Regions from separate parts of the Paenibacillus sp. sgz302115 genome, predicted to be linked through region 1. Evidence: riboswitches for the same ligand, from Rfam matches in the RefSeq annotation. Region 1 holds a riboswitch; each other region holds the start of a gene.

Region 1 (3,924 bases):
AGAAAAGCAATTCGAAACCCGTTCATGGAGAACATCTTATCGCGGTGAACTGGCTATTCATGCCGGGATGGGCATAGACAAGTCCGTGTGCAGACAAGAGCCGTATAAATCGGTATTGGCCCGGCACGGATTCACCGCTGACAATCTGCCCGCCGGAGCCATTATCGCCACATGCCGCCTTACCGAGTGCCATGAGGTGACTCCTGAGAATGCCGGGGAGGGTTGGCCGGGCGGCAATGAATATATTTTTGGCGATTATGCTGAAGGGCGGTTTGCCTGGAAGCTGGAAGGTGCAGATTTGCTTGCTGACCCCATACCTGCTAAAGGACGGCTGAGTTTCTGGGAGCACCCTGTCCCGGAGAGGGAGTAGTATTCTCTTTGGGGAGCTATCCAAGCTGTTTAGTGGTATGATTGGGTTAGCTCGCGGGTAATCTTAGTATATATGTTTTGAAGCGCAGTCTTGCGCCAGGAGCTAATCCGGATACACAGGAAAGGGCGTATGCATAAGGAATGGGAAGTCTTCTTATTGCGTGGCTTTGTATGCTTTGCTTGTTTTTTACGTTTAAGGACAAGGTGAGCCGAAAAATTCTATATCCTGTAGCGCTGATTGTTATTCTTGGCTCGCTGGGCTATTGGAAGGTATTAATGTGATTGTTATCCACTTATGGTCTTGCCGGCTTTTATGGCGGGGCCTTTTTTTGTGAGAAAATAAGGCATTTAGCTGCTTCGCATCCGGGAACTGGAGATATCCAGCTTCAGGTATTTGCGCATATGGATCGTGGCCTGAGTGGCAATGATATGGTCCAGCAGCAGCATCCGCTCATGATACCCCCGGCAGACAAATTTGACCTCCATACCGTCCTCCCGCCGTAGTTGTTCGTAGACCTTGACGCCCCGTGTTCTCATTTCAGCACGCACATCACGCAGATCAGCGGTTGCCGCATTCGCGGCTGTATTAAGAACCTCTATGTAGGGGGCGGGGGTGCGCAGCTCCTTGGACAGAATGGCAGCATCGCGCTCAAAAGCCGATATAATCAGCGGCAGCATAATATAAGATTTGACCAGCGTATTGTCTGTACTCTCCACCCTATGCATGGGATTCATCACCTCATAAAGAGAACGTATATTCGCATTGTAACCCGGCCTTCAAAAAATAATCAATAGTATTTTAAAACAAGTCGATAAATGTGATAAATTTCACAATAAAATCAGAAGAATTATTTTATATTAAAATTGAAATATTAAAGATTGAAGCTTGAAAAAATAAAGCACCTCAAAAGGAGAATTGTGATGATTCATGAAGGAAGTCTCCGCCGTGGTTTGGTATTCGGTTTGCTCCTGAGTATTCCGCTTTGGGTGTCCATGATTGGCTGGATGCAACTGTTATAAAATGCAAACCCGCTATATCCGCATTGCCTGGACACGATAGCGCATATAGCATACATAGATGTCGACAAGAAGAAACGGCTTCCGTTTCTCCAGAAAGATAAGGATAATTTATGGGGTAAAACATATAAATTTTTATCTTTTGAAAAACTGCTGCCGGTAACTTTCGGCGACAGTTTTTTTGCATTATAAGGATGGTTGGACTTCACGCAGCAATGTTCGACAAATAGTTCAAAAAGACTAAATTTTAATAATGAAAATTAGTGGTTTCGAATAACGAGAAGATTACATGAAGCAGAAGAAGCTACCGGATACGCCGTTGTTGAACACTGTTTCAGACTGGATCAAGCTGGTTAATCCTTATGCATGGCGGTTTGCAGCGGATTTTCTCATCCAAGCTTCCAAAAAAATAAAAAGGAATAGATTGACAATATGGAGGTGGAGCGGCTAAACTGACATTAGGTCGAAAGTAACAAATATCATAGACTATCTGAAATTTAAAAAAATCATACGATCATGTAAAACGCAAACCGTTCGAAAGAACGGGACGCAAAGTCAGGAATCTAAAGCCTGCTAGACAGGTTATGATTGTCCGGCCGCCGTGAAGCTAACCCTTCTTGGCGGTCTTTTTGTTGTTATAGTTTTTTCTTGAAATCATAGAGTAATTAATAGGAGGTGCATGCGATTGAAGAAAAAAATGCAAAAGACGGCAGCTCTGCTATTGGCAGGAATGCTGACAGTAGGCAGTGTGATTACTGGGGGATGGGAGGTTAAAGCAGCGGCCAGTATGCCCTATACTCCTACACCGGTTTTGGGGGTAGCCGGCAATTTTAATGCTTTTATCTTTGGGGATTTTACGCAGTCATACGATCAGATTCATGGAAGGCTCGCGGCCGCAGGGAATATTACTTTGCAGGGGTACGGTGTATCCAAGGATGCCCCGGGCGGAGACGTGCTTATCGCCGGCAAGAACATTACTTTTTCGAATGGGACTGTTCATGGAACAACTGTATACGGTGGTACTCTAACGGCTGATTCAAGCACTACACTTCAGGGGGGCTCGCGAAAAGATACACCGATTGATTTCGCAGCGGAGGAGCAGTTTTTGATCGGGCGTTCGAGCGAGCTGGCCGCATTGCCGCAGACACAGCCCTTTGTCAGGGATTATGGAAAAATAACCATCAATGCCCCAAAGCCCTACAATGTTATAAATATGACTGCAGCCGATTGGGCAGCGACCAATAATATGGTGTTCAATATAACGGGGAATGCAACGGTTGTTATCAATGTAAGCGGGACCTCAGTGAAAATCCCGAGCTTTCAAATTGATGGGAGCAATCCCAATAAGGTATTATTTAATTTTTATGAAGCCACTGATTTGAAAATTGGCAACACAACCATTAATGGCACTATATTAGCGCCACGGGCCGAAGTGTACTATGATTATGCGGAACTGCACGGCACACTCATTGCAAAATCGTTCAACGGACATGTGCAGATGCACCATTATCCGTACCAGGGAACGGAACCACCTTTAACGCCAACACCAACACCGAGTGCGACACCGACACCGACGCCAACACCAACGCCGACGCCAAAACCGACGCCGACGCCGACGCCGACACCGACGGCGACGCCAACACCAACGCCGACACCGACACCAACGCCGACACCGACGCCGACACCGACACCGACACCAACACCGACGCCGACGCCGACGGCGACGCCAAAACCGACGCCGACGCCAACGGAAACGCCAAAACCGACGCCGACGCCAACACCGACGTCAACACCAACGCCGACGCCAAAACCGACGGCGACGCCAAAACCAACGGAAACGCCAAAACCGACGGCAACGCCGAAACCGACGCCGACACCAAAACCAACGCCGACGCCAAAACCGACGCCGACGCCAAAACCAACGCCGACGCCAAAACCAACGCCGACGCCAAAACCGACGCCGACGCCAAAACCGACGGAAACGCCAAAACCGACGGAAACGCCAAAACCAACGGCAACGCCAAAACCGACGGCGACGCCAACGCCGACGCCGACACCAACGCCGACGCCGACACCAACGCCAACACCAACACCAACACCAAAACCGACGCCGACGCCGACGCCAACACCAACATCGACGCCGACACCACCGCCGACGCCAAAACCGACGCCGACGCCGAAACCGACACCGACGCCAAAACCGACGCCAACACCAACACCAACACCAACGCCGACGCCGACACCAACGCCAACGCCGACACCAACGCCAACGCCAACGCCGGAGCCGACGCCAACACCAACGCCGACGCCGACACCAACACCAACGCCGACACCAACGCCGGAGCCGACACCAACGCCGACGCCGACGCCAACGCCGACACCAACACCAACGCCGACACCAACGCCGGAGCCGACACCAACGCCGACGCCGACGCCAACGCCGACACCAACGCCAACACCAACACCAACACCAACGCCGACGCCGACACCAACACCAACGCAGACACCAACGCCGGAGCCGACACCAACGCCGACGCC
Region 2 (3,924 bases), on a different contig from region 1:
AAAATCGACATTAAAACCTTTGTTTTGGGATATTTTCCCTTTAAATATAACCATAATTTTAACTATAATGCAAGAATAAAGTCGAATATTGTATAATTTTGTCGCAAAAGAACTTATTTGATTTCCTCCAGCGTGTCGAGCAGCACATTAAAGGCCGAAATGACTCTTGGAGCGCCGATAACCGGCACCAGATGCAGCAGAATGCCCTTAATCTGCTCCACGGTCATTCCCACACGGAGCGCCATCACGTAATGGACTCCCAACTGCTCGTACTGTCCCATCGTAATCAGCGAGGATATGACGGCGATTTCCTTCCAATCAGAACCGATAGCAGTACGCTGGAAAATATCGCCGTAGGCATTGCCCATAATAAACTCAGCCAATTCGGGAAAATGCTCTTTAACCGGAGCCAGCGCCTTGGCGCCATAATCGCCGGACAGATTGGAGAAATGCTCAAAACCACTGTTGATATTGTTCTTCACGAAAGACGCCCCCTATAGTGTGATGGTGCAGATGGTTCTTCTTAGTTGAGATTCAAGGTACGGTGGGCCGTAGGAGGCACTTCGTCACGGTCGGTCAACAGCTCAATGACAGCGACACGGTTCGATGCAACTGCTTCATTCAGCGCTGAAGTAAACTGTTCTGCAGTTTCGCATCTATAGCCCGTAGCGCCCAGCGATTCGGCGAATTTTACCGCATCCACTGGAACCTCAAAGAGGGTGCCGTCAATCCGGCCTGTAGTTTTTTGCATACCCTTCAATGCCATGTCGAGCTGCATATTGTTCACCACGATAAAGATGACCGGAATATTCTTGCACACGGCGGTGTTGATTTCTGTTCCGAGCATCATAAAGCAGCCATCGCCGGTAATGCAGACAATGGTTTCCTCAGGAGAGGCCACCTTAGCGCCTATAGACATGCCAATTGAATTGCCCATGCAGGCAAAGTAGGCGTCAAAGACAAAGCTGCCAGGTTTCTTCACGTTGTACCATTTCACGGCATTGAAGCCATGGCTGCCGTCATCAACAAAGAGGGTGTTATTATAAGGGAGCTGTTCGCTCAGTGTGCTCATTACCGAAGCGAGAGAAAGCTTGGACAATACAGGCAGCTCTTCTGTATAACGCGGGGATGTCTCCGGTTCACGTGCCGGAATGCTGCTGGTATCGATATTCTGCAGGTAGAACGCCAGATTATCACGCAAATCGCCGCTGACAGAGATGGTAGGAGAGTTTAATATTTTCCCGACAAACGTAGGGTCGACATCAAATTGAATCAAGGTTTGCGGATGGTTCTCCGCCTTGAGATTGCAGATTGTCATATCGCTCAGCCGCGAACCGAGCACGATGAACAAATCGCTGCGGTTCAATAAATCTTCGCCATGCTTGCAGCCGCCGACACCGATTGGACCGTGATACAGCGGATGATCCCAGGCAATAGCGCCTTTGCCCCCTGGAGAAGTCACAACAGGAATATTGAACGTCTCTGCGAGCTGAACCAGCTCTTTATGCGCTCCGGAGCGGTTGACGCCTTTGCCGGCAATGATGAGGGGATGGCTGGATTGATTGATAGCCGTGATTACCCGCTCGAAATTACTGTGGCTGATCAGACTTTCCCGTTCAGGGATCACAATCCGGCACTCTTCAAGGAGTTCTGTCTGCACATCAAAAGGGATGCACAGGTGGACAGGACCACGTTTACCGCTTAAAGCCGTCGAAATGGCATGATTAAATATGGTGCTGAAATGATCTCCGCGTTCAACCAGCTTGCTGAAAAGAGTTGCGGGTCTGAACATATCCGCCAGATCGGCAAGATAGTTCGAAGAATCCTGGCACTGGGGAATCCCCAGCTCTTTGATGGATTGATGGCCGGTAATGAACAGCACAGGAAGGTTGTTCGCCTTGGCATGCGCTGCAGCGGTAAGCAGATTGGTTCCGCCTGGACCGGAGGTGCCGAAGGCCACTCCAAGGCCGCCGGTTTTTAGAGCATAACCTGCGGCTTCGAACCCGGAACTGGATTCATGTCTTCCGGGAATAAACTCAATGCCATGATCAACCATCTTCAGAACTACAGGACAAATAGACTTGCCGATTATGCCAAAAGAATGTGTTACACCGAGGTTTCGTAGTGCCTGAGCCATATAATCTGCGACTGTTTTCAGAAAATCCACCCCACCCAATGTTATTATTTATTTAGCTTAAATAGAAAACCTGCACTCAGAAGGAGCACAGGCAGCTGCTAAATAACCAGGTTGAACGAGAGAAACATAATACAGACGTTCCGGTTCTTGAGCAACCTGGCTGTCATGGTCCCGGGAAAGCATGAGACTGTAGATCCATGGCTTTGCGTCATTCCCTTTCGGAGAATTTTGCCAATATATTTTTATTAATGAAATAAAGCATAATTTTACTTTACAATATATTCCTAGCGCTGCTTTTGTCAATATATTTGATCAAATAAGCTCGAAATTTGACGAATATAACGATTAACGACATTTATTGATTTGCATGTCAAGTGAATATTAATGCAGGAAATAAAATAATAAAGTCCCAGGTGAAAAAGTCCTAAAATGCAAACGGGATTTGAAATGCCGGACCATGGTGCTATTGATAGTTATTACGGAGGATGGCCGGAACTGTGGGAGTGCTTAGACTTCCAGTTGCCAATCATAATCGTACAAGCATTCCTTGCGGCATTATCGTCCTTTGGATTCATTTTTCAAGCTCAGCTTATACAGATATAAATGCAAATTGAAAATATCATTTTATACTGCGAAAATTCAGTGTTTGGTGAATATTACATCAAGAAAATTGTAAACACAAAAAAACTGCCGCATGAGCATTTTTTGCTCAAGCGGCAGCATTGCAGGGGATGCCTAAAATTTGAAAATATGGATTGTTTTTTGCAACTGGAATACAGCTTGGGTCATCTTTTCTGTCTCTTCGGCAACGGACTTGAGGGCATTGATCTGTTCGTTCATAGATGCGGAGACCTCTTCGGTGCCTGCGGCTGTCTGCTCGGTAATTGCGGAGATATTTTCGATGGCCCCGGAAATTCTGAGCGCACTCTCCAGCATAAGGTCGCTTTCAGCAGAGAATGAAGCGATTTGCTCGGTTATGTATTGAACGCTTTGCACAATTTGAGCGAAAATATTAGCCGTTTCAATGATCATTTCATTCTGTACCTGAACGACTTCCTCGTTGATGGCAATATGCTCAATCGCCTGCTTGATGTCGCTCTCAATGCTGCGCACCAGACTGAACACCTCTTTGGTTGAGGAGGTGGATTCCTCGGCAAGCTTACGGACCTCCTGGGCCACCACAGCGAATCCCCGGCCATGTTCGCCTGCACGGGCGGCTTCAATGGAAGCGTTGAGCGACAGCAGGTTCGTCTGCTCGGCGATTTCCGTTATCGTCTTGGTGATCATCGTGATGCCGCGGGCATTTTGTGAGAGTGCTTCAATCGTGTCGGCTACCTTTTGGGTGGCTTGTATATTTTTACGCATGCCTTCCGCTTGCGTATCTACCGACTGACGGCCTTTTTCAACCAATTCCAGCGTATGTACGGAGCGTCTGTTCATTTCCTTGGTGGAGCTTGTGTAATTGGATACTTTCGTTTCTATATCCTTGATCGACTCTGTCATATCTGCGATATCTACAGAGATTTCATTAGCGCCAAGAGCCAGCTCATTGGAGGAGGAGGCAACCTGGGCCATCACAAGCTTCAGGTTCTGGTTCTTGTCTTCAATGCCACGGCTCGCATCCATGACTTGGCGGGTGATTTGCGACGCTTCAGTAAGAATCTTCTTCAGCTTGTCGATCATGGTATTGAAGGAACGGCTAATGTCGCCCATGGAACCGTTTTCGTCAGCGCGGCTGGTAAAATCCCCTTTGGCTATGGTATGAGTTACGTTGGAGATGTCTTCGA
Region 3 (3,924 bases), on a different contig from region 1:
ATGAAACGTCCGGTTTGGTTCTTCAGCGGTGGCGAAGGCCTGCCGCAAGGACAGGTGAGCAGCATCGTTACTATGGGGAATCCACTGATTTGGTGGACAGGAATCTTCGCCTTGCTGGCCTCGCTTTGGTTGACAGTGAAGCGTAAAGACAAGAGCCTGTACATGATCTGGATCGGCTTCCTCTCCCAGTATGTGCCTTGGATGCTGGTACCGCGCGAGACATTCCTTTACCATTATTTCGCAATGGTGCCGTTCATGATTCTGGCAATCGTCTATATCTTGAAGCTGCTTGACAGTAAGTACCCCCAGGCAAAAACCTGGCGGTATGCATATGTCGCTGTTGCGGCGCTGCTCTTTGTAATGTTTTACCCTGTATTGTCAGGTATGCAGGTTAGCGAAGACTACGTGAAGGTGATGCTGCGCTGGTTCCCTTCTTGGGTATTCTAGCCGGCGATTCAGTTAGCACAAGCTCACAAAAAATTAGGAGGAACGACAGTGAAAGCCAGATACAGTGTAATTGTCCCCATGTTCAATGAGGAGGAAGTCATTCAGCATACGTACGAGCGTCTCAAAAAGGTAATGGACGAATGCGGCGATTCCTACGAACTGGTCTTCGTCAATGACGGGAGCCGGGACCGGACAGTCGAGATTATGCATGAGGTCAGCAGCCGTGACGAGCATGTCAAGCTGATCGACTTCTCGCGTAACTTCGGGCATCAGGTAGCGATAACGGCGGGGATGGATTATGCTGAAGGCGATGCGGTTGTGGTGATTGATGCGGATCTGCAGGATCCGCCTGAGGTCATTTTGCAGATGATCACGAAGTGGAAAGAGGGCTACGAGGTAGTCTACGCCAAGCGGCTCAAACGCCACGGAGAGACTTTTTTCAAAAAAGCAACCGCCAAGATGTTCTACCGTCTGCTCAGCAGCATGACCAGTGTGGATATTCCCACGGATACAGGGGATTTCCGCTTGATCGACCGCAAAGTGTGTGATGTAATGCGTGGCTTGAAGGAGAAGAACCGTTATGTCAGAGGGTTGGTGAGCTGGGTAGGCTTCCGGCAGACGATGGTGGAATATGTGCGTGAGGAGCGTTTTGCAGGTGAAACCAAGTACCCTTTGAAGAAAATGATCCGGTTTGCGCTGGACGGCATCACCTCCTTTTCGCATAAACCACTAAAAATTGCGTCATACGTCGGCTTTTTTCTATCGTTCTCCAGCTTTCTTTATTTGTTTTTTGTTTTGTTCCAGAAGGTGTTCACCTCTTGGACCGTCCCCGGCTGGGCCTCTATTGTGGGCGTGAATTTGCTGTTTAACGGTATTGTCCTGATGCTCCTTGGTGTGATTGGGGAATACATCGGGCGGATTTATGATGAATCGAAGGACAGACCGCTGTATATCGTGCGTGAGACCAGGGGCTACAATACAGAGGCTGACATAGAGAGCCTGGACAAGCGGAAGGAAAAGGATTATGTCAGATAAAAAGCTGAACGCGGGATTCATCCAGTTTTTAAAATTCAATGCAGTAGGCCTGCTGAACACACTGATTGATTTTGCGGTATTTACACTGCTGCATTCCCTTGGAATGATGAACACGCCGGCGCAGATTATTTCGTATAGTGCAGGTACAGCCAACAGCTTTTTTTGGAATAAAAAAGTGACCTTCCGTGACCAGGACAGGGGAAGCAAGGAAAGCTTTGACCGGATGCAGCTTGTGAGGTTTATTGTGCTTAACCTGGCTGTGCTGGGGATCTCGGTGCTGCTGATGCACTTGCTGACGGACCGTTTTGGTGTACAGGTGCTGATTGCCAAAGTGCTGGTCACCTTCGTGACCGTAATTATCAATTTTTTTGGAAGCCGCAAATGGGTATTCTGAGGTTATCATAACTAAACGGAGGTGATGTTCATGCGTAAGTTCTCTTTTCTGCTTATACTTGCGGGGATTCTTATCATGCTGTATCCAAAAGCGAACGAGTGGTACAACGATTGGGAGCAGCAGAAGCTGCTGGAAGAAGCCGAACAGGCCTATAGTGAAGTTACGCCCGCTCCGCCGTCAGGGTCAGACCTGAGCAAGCCCTATGCGGCAGTCACCAAGCTGCTGTCAGAGGAATCATCCACGAATGAACAGGCTGAAGCAACTGAATCGCCAGCTCCGGACATCCAGGTAGGCGGCAAGATCATCGGAATTATCCAAATTGACAAAATCGACCTGAAGCTGCCTATCCTTGAAGGGGCAACCAAAGCCAACATGAAGCACGCCGCCGCCCATATGAAGGAGACAGCTCCGATCGGCGAGGTTGGCAATGCCGCAATTGCAGCCCACAGATCAAGAACAACGGGGAGACTCTTCAATAGATTGAATGAAGTTGAGATCGGTGACACCATTTCCGTCAAAACAAGCGAGCAGGATTTCAAATACGTCGTTTATGATATCTCTATCGTGGAGCCTACAGACATTTCCGTGCTAAATGGGCATAACGATGACAAAATACTCACCCTGATTACATGCGATCCATTGGTCAATCCAACCCACCGGCTGATCGTGCATGCTAAGCTAGTTATATAAAAATTCAACTAAAAATAGTGAGAATCTAGTGATTTGGGTCTTGAATATAGAGATAGATATGGTACTATATAACTATAAAAGCTAAACACGATAACGGCAAACCTATCGAAAGATAGGGACGCAAAGCTAAAGGGCCTTCCCGTAAGGATGGCAGCCAGCTACCGAAAGGAGTTTTATCCATGAAGAAATTCTTTTTTACATTACTAACATTGTTTGTAGTTGCTACTTCCGTTCAAGCAGGATCTGCTGAAGCCGCAAGCACGGACACCGGCTGGTTGAATACAGCGCAATTGGATCAGGGTGTTATCTCGGTATCCTATGCCGTCCCTAAGGACAAGCGTGTCAAGCTTATGATCACCAAAGACAACAACAGCTACACTTACAACCTTTATGCCTCCAGACAAACCGAAACGTTCCCGCTGCAGCAAGGTAATGGTTCTTATAAAGTATCTGTACTTGAGAACACCACCGGCAACAAATACAAAGTGATTTCTTCCGAAACCGTAGATCTCAGTCTGAGCAATGCAAATGCCGTATATCTGGGCTCCGTACAGAACGTGAAATGGAGTTCTTCCGATACAACAGTTCTGAAGGCTAAGCAACTAACGCAAGGTCTGACAACTGATGAAGCAAAGGTAAAAGCGATATACAACTATATTGTGTCTAACGTAAAATACGACTACACCTTGGCCTCCAATGTTTCAACAGATTACATCCCTAACAATGACAATACACTCCTCACCAAAAAGGGAATCTGCTACGATTACGCTTCATTGTTTGCTACCATGCTTCGCAGTGAAGGCATCCCTACTAAGCTGGTTATGGGGAACTCAAGCTACGTTACTACCTATCATGCTTGGAACGAAGTCTTCCTTAATGGTAAATGGGTAATTATTGATACGACTGTAGATGCAGGATTGGCGAAGAACAGCCAGACAGCAGGATTGACTAAAGATGCAAGCAAATATACTGCAGCTAAGTTCTACTAAGAACAAGCAGTTGTTTTCATAATCTAGCCTAATTCATAGATAACCCGCTTAAATATTAAGTGGGTTATTTTTCTTTGTTTATAGGGGTTGCTTTTTCATAGGGTTATGAGGTATTATGATTAAGCGTTGTTAGAGCGCGGCAAAAGTTAATAAGAAATAGCTGAATAAGTTGTTTCGAAAAAAACTGTTGCGTTTCTGAAATCAATGTGATATATTATAAGAGTTGCTGCTGACGAGAATATCGTCGCCAACAACGAGCTTGATCTTTGAAAACTGAACAACGAGTGAGTATCGGAAATCACGCAAGTGACTTCCAAAATTGAGAATGCAAATTCTCGTCAGATGTTTCAAAATGAGCGAATCGCTCTT
Region 4 (3,924 bases), on a different contig from region 1:
AATATCTCTGCTGATGTCCCGGCGGATTTGCTCGATGGACAGGCCCTTGATGCCGTGCATCAGCCAATCGAGATCCCCCTCATGAACAAAAATCCGCTCAAATTCCCCGTGACTCCCAATATGGTCCGTATGTACATGTGTTGTAAGAACCTCAACTGGCAGACGGGTCAAGGTGTCGGTGATGGTTCTGATATTGCCGATTCCGAGTCCGGTGTCGATCAGCGCTGCCTTCTCCTGCCCCAGCAGCAGAAAGGAATGCACCTTCTCCCAATGCCCGTATTCACTAATTGCGAAGGTGGCTTCATCAATTTGCTGAACGGTAAACCATGAATTATTCATTATAAATACCTCCACACATATTGAAAAAGCGGCCTTGTCAATCAGCGGCAGGGGAAGCTGTGTCGGCCTGATTTCTCTGCTGCAGGCTTTCTGCTGTGAACTCAAGCCCCTCCTCCGGTGCAGTAATCGCTGCAGAATATTCGCCAACGGTTACTGAGGTGTTGCAGATTCTGCGGACTGTAATTTTCCCGCCTGCCAGCAGCGCGGATGCAGAAGCCGAATCCTGGCCAACTCTCTGTGCGGTGATATCTCCTGTTGCTTCCACGGTAGAGTACTCGCAGGCCGAATCTTGCCGCTCGAAATAAATATTGCCGGAGGAGAACAGCTTGCTCTTCGTAATGCCTTCCTCGTGAATATGCAGATTGCCGCCGGATTTGATGATGCTGCCATGAGACCCGGCAATATCAATACGAACGTTCTCTTCCTGCAAAAAGGCGATTCCGTCATAGAAATCCATGAGCAGCTTCTCGAAGGAACTCAGCACGTTATCCGTAAAGAATCTGGTAAATCGGCCGGGATGCAGGAAAATATCCAGCATGCGCTTAAGCGGTTCGGTATCCTGCGGATAGGCAGGGCTCATCCCGGCAAGCAGCTCTTGCAGATTACTGATCATAGCTGGAAGGTGGTTGTATTTATTCTCCAGCAGGAGCAAGACGACCAGTCCGTATTTCACGGTTCGCTGCACCGACTCGACGGTCTCCGCCAGCATCCGGGCAGCTTCTCTAAGCCCGCCGACCTCTTGCATGAGCAGCTTGGAGAAGCTGCACAGGCGGTTGTGGATTACACCGAACGCCCCTGCATACAGCCCGCTGTCCACAACCTTCCCCCGGACCAAAATGCTGCCCGTCGCAGTGATTGTAGAACCAATAACATTACCATATATGTAGACGTTTCCCAACGCTTCAATCACTGTATGTTGTTCTATGTCTCTGAGCACAACCACATCACCGGGGAACATAATTGTGCCGGCCGCAGGCTCGCCATCCTCAGGGATAATATGAGCTTCGGGAAAATCAATGGTTTTGACGAAGCTTCCGCTTCCCGTTATGCGCGGTCTGCCATTACGTTGGGCAGTAATCTCACCGCTTGGCTGCAGCGATGCATATGCTCCGGCTATAAGTGTAATGTCCTGCGGCGGCGGTGGCGGCAGCACATATCCGAACACGTCAAAGCCAGGCAACCCCTCCTGCGGAGGCAGTTTCCGGGCGAACACCTCACCTTCCCGGATAGCGGGTGATCCTTGGTGTCCGGTTTCTTTTGCCGTCTGCTCTCCCCGGTTGAATTCATTCGCCAGGTTCTCCGGGAACAGCAGCTCGAGACTGGCATCCGTGCCGGGAACGGGAGCTTTGCCTTCGGCAATGCATACAGGAAGATATGTAGGGTTATTCAGCTCTTCGTAAAGTGCCGGAATGTTAAGATTGCCTATGAGGGGGCTTTTCTCAAAGCCGGCTATAATCTGTTCTATTGAAAGTGTGGACAGCACCACATCACGGTTCAGTTCGGCCCGCACAGTAACATTGGCTGAGGCAGGGGTGTTGACCAGGTTCCAGGCGTACTTTTCAGCACGGTAAAGTGTAAAGTATACTTTGAGCTTGTCATCGGATACGGTAATCTGGTATTGCGGCTTCTCGCAAATATCCCAGCTTATTTGATCGCAGGCGGTGACTTGAGTTGGAGCTGTTATTGTCTGCTGGTTTATCTTCAAGATTACAGGATGGAGAGCGGAGATTACAGCCGGCTTGCCGCCAGGCAGAGGTGAGGTGATAAAAATTTCGTTGTTCTGGATGATGATGACACCGTTCTTATCTCTGTCTGTCCCGGTAAATGCCTGAGCATCCACAGAGTAAAGTTTCAGGAGATCGGGCCTCCCAAGCAGCATGGAAGCAAAGAACTCATACCGTGACCGTTCCATAATATGCTGCGCCATTCGTGTAACCTCGCTTTTCGTATAATCAATGTCATCTGTACAGAAAAGAACATCATGGAGCCGTGAAGCCGACCTGATGGTGTCTCTATTGGCAGCCTGGCGACCATAAATGCAGTGTTGATGCATTCTTAAGCCCATAGCTTTGCGTCCTGTCCTTTCGGGCAGTTTGCTTTTAGGAATAGATCAATGATATACACTCAACATGAGGCAAACTAAATCGACTGTTATCGACAAAAGTGGTCAATACTGGTATTGAGTTCAAAAATAACTTCTTCAAACAACATTAATTCTAGTACTAAAGTAGCTATTTTTCAACTGAAATAATAGAATCCGGACATAAATTATGAAAAATGCAGATAATTGTTGATTTATTGACATAAATTAGGAGGGTGGAGGAAGCTGGGGGGAAAAGAAAAAAAGGACGCTCCCTAAGCTTACAGCTTGTGGGAGAGTCCCTTTTGTGTGAAACGCACGGCTTGTGCGGCTTCAGACTTGGCTTTCACCGGTGCGGCCGACATCACCAGATAGTCAGCCTGCTCAATTTCTTCCAGCACCCGGTTCAGGTGGGAGAAGACCGCACCCAGATCGCGCAGGGTGGTCAGGGAGCATTGCCCCTGCAGTTCGGAGAAACAGGAGAGCTGAAGATCGCGGGCCTTGTGCAGCGCTTCGGGAAGTGAACGCTGGCATTCGGCATCCGACAAGGTCTTGGAGCCATAGAGGGCGATGCAGTCTGCGGTGGCTGTTACGACCGCAGCCATCCAATCGGCTGCGGCATAATGCGAAGGCAGCAGCGTGATGTCTGTGCGGATTTCTTTTACATAGGAATGAATTTTCTTGAGATGCCTGGTTGCCTGTGATAGTCCGCGCAGCTCGCTGCGGCACTGATAATGGGTAATAGTAAAATGAAGCTCCTTCTGCTGCTGTTCACTCTTGCCCAGCAGTGTTGCGGAGCGTCCCAGCGCGTCTGAAGCCTGAGCTGATTCCCTTCCGCCATCCGCCTGGCCGCTCAAGGCATCTGCCAGCAGCAGGCTTGCTTCCAGTGCCAAGCTTTTTACCTTGACGAACCCCTTGGGCGGAACGATAATCATATTGATGATCAGAGCAATTGCTACTCCAATCAGCGTTTCGGCTACACGCCACTCGATATAATGACCATTATAGAAGGTAAGTGCCAGAACAGAAGTTACGCCGACCTGGGAGATGGCCTGAATATTGATCCGGCACGCTGTGGCAACCCCGATCCCGATCAGCAGCATCAGCAGAATGGAGAGTGCGCTAACATGGAAGAAGCGGCCCACAATCATGCTGACGATTCCGCCGAGCACAACGCCGGTCATGCGGTAAACGCCCTTTTCAAAGGAGGCCTTGACGCTCCCCTGCGTAATCAGAATCGCGGCCAGCGGGGCGAAATATAAGTAGCTGTCGTGATAGAGGGTATTTACGGTGAGCCAGGAAAGTGAGGCAGCCACTGTAACACGTATCACATATAAAGACAGGCCGAATTTCTCCAGGCGGTCCTGTAAGCCTTCGTTCATGGACGTCATCTTCTTTCGGAATATTAAGAAAATTTCGGAATTGTAAAGAAAAATGAAACTCTTTTTCAGACGTTTTCATTATAGCACCGCAAAATAGGGCTGGAGAGCACTAATTTTTACGAA

What was found. A riboswitch is a leader RNA that binds a small molecule or an ion and turns the genes downstream of it on or off. The one in region 1 is predicted to bind cyclic di-GMP.
Region 2: linked by a shared signal. The riboswitch ahead of AC0LWN_RS19695 (thiamine pyrophosphate-binding protein) and the one ahead of AC0LWN_RS29715 (choice-of-anchor A family protein) in region 1 are both predicted to bind cyclic di-GMP.
Region 3: linked by a shared signal. The riboswitch ahead of AC0LWN_RS32390 (transglutaminase-like domain-containing protein) and the one ahead of AC0LWN_RS29715 (choice-of-anchor A family protein) in region 1 are both predicted to bind cyclic di-GMP.
Region 4: linked by a shared signal. The riboswitch ahead of AC0LWN_RS12335 (flagellar assembly protein A) and the one ahead of AC0LWN_RS29715 (choice-of-anchor A family protein) in region 1 are both predicted to bind cyclic di-GMP.

The regions. Positions count from the first base shown of each region.
Region 1 covers NZ_JBVYOK010000029.1:58,710-62,633, forward strand. The annotation lists gene AC0LWN_RS29705 (ASCH domain-containing protein) at 1-370, shown strand, start outside; gene AC0LWN_RS29710 (YhjD family protein) at 718-1,095, opposite strand; cyclic di-GMP riboswitch class I at 1,901-1,990, shown strand; partial or broken gene AC0LWN_RS29715 (choice-of-anchor A family protein) at 2,072-3,924, shown strand.
Region 2 covers NZ_JBVYOK010000011.1:7,509-11,432, reverse strand. The annotation lists gene AC0LWN_RS19700 (carboxymuconolactone decarboxylase family protein) at 114-482, opposite strand; gene AC0LWN_RS19695 (thiamine pyrophosphate-binding protein) at 524-2,167, opposite strand; cyclic di-GMP riboswitch class I at 2,285-2,380, opposite strand; gene AC0LWN_RS19690 (methyl-accepting chemotaxis protein) at 2,873-3,924, opposite strand, start outside.
Region 3 covers NZ_JBVYOK010000044.1:93-4,016, reverse strand. The annotation lists gene AC0LWN_RS32410 (phospholipid carrier-dependent glycosyltransferase) at 1-447, shown strand, start outside; gene AC0LWN_RS32405 (glycosyltransferase family 2 protein) at 496-1,482, shown strand; gene AC0LWN_RS32400 (GtrA family protein) at 1,472-1,876, shown strand; gene AC0LWN_RS32395 (class D sortase) at 1,907-2,566, shown strand; cyclic di-GMP riboswitch class I at 2,652-2,732, shown strand; gene AC0LWN_RS32390 (transglutaminase-like domain-containing protein) at 2,746-3,555, shown strand.
Region 4 covers NZ_JBVYOK010000005.1:82,695-86,618, reverse strand. The annotation lists gene AC0LWN_RS12340 (MBL fold metallo-hydrolase) at 1-339, opposite strand, end outside; gene AC0LWN_RS12335 (flagellar assembly protein A) at 377-2,266, opposite strand; cyclic di-GMP riboswitch class I at 2,354-2,447, opposite strand; gene AC0LWN_RS12330 (FUSC family protein) at 2,701-3,801, opposite strand.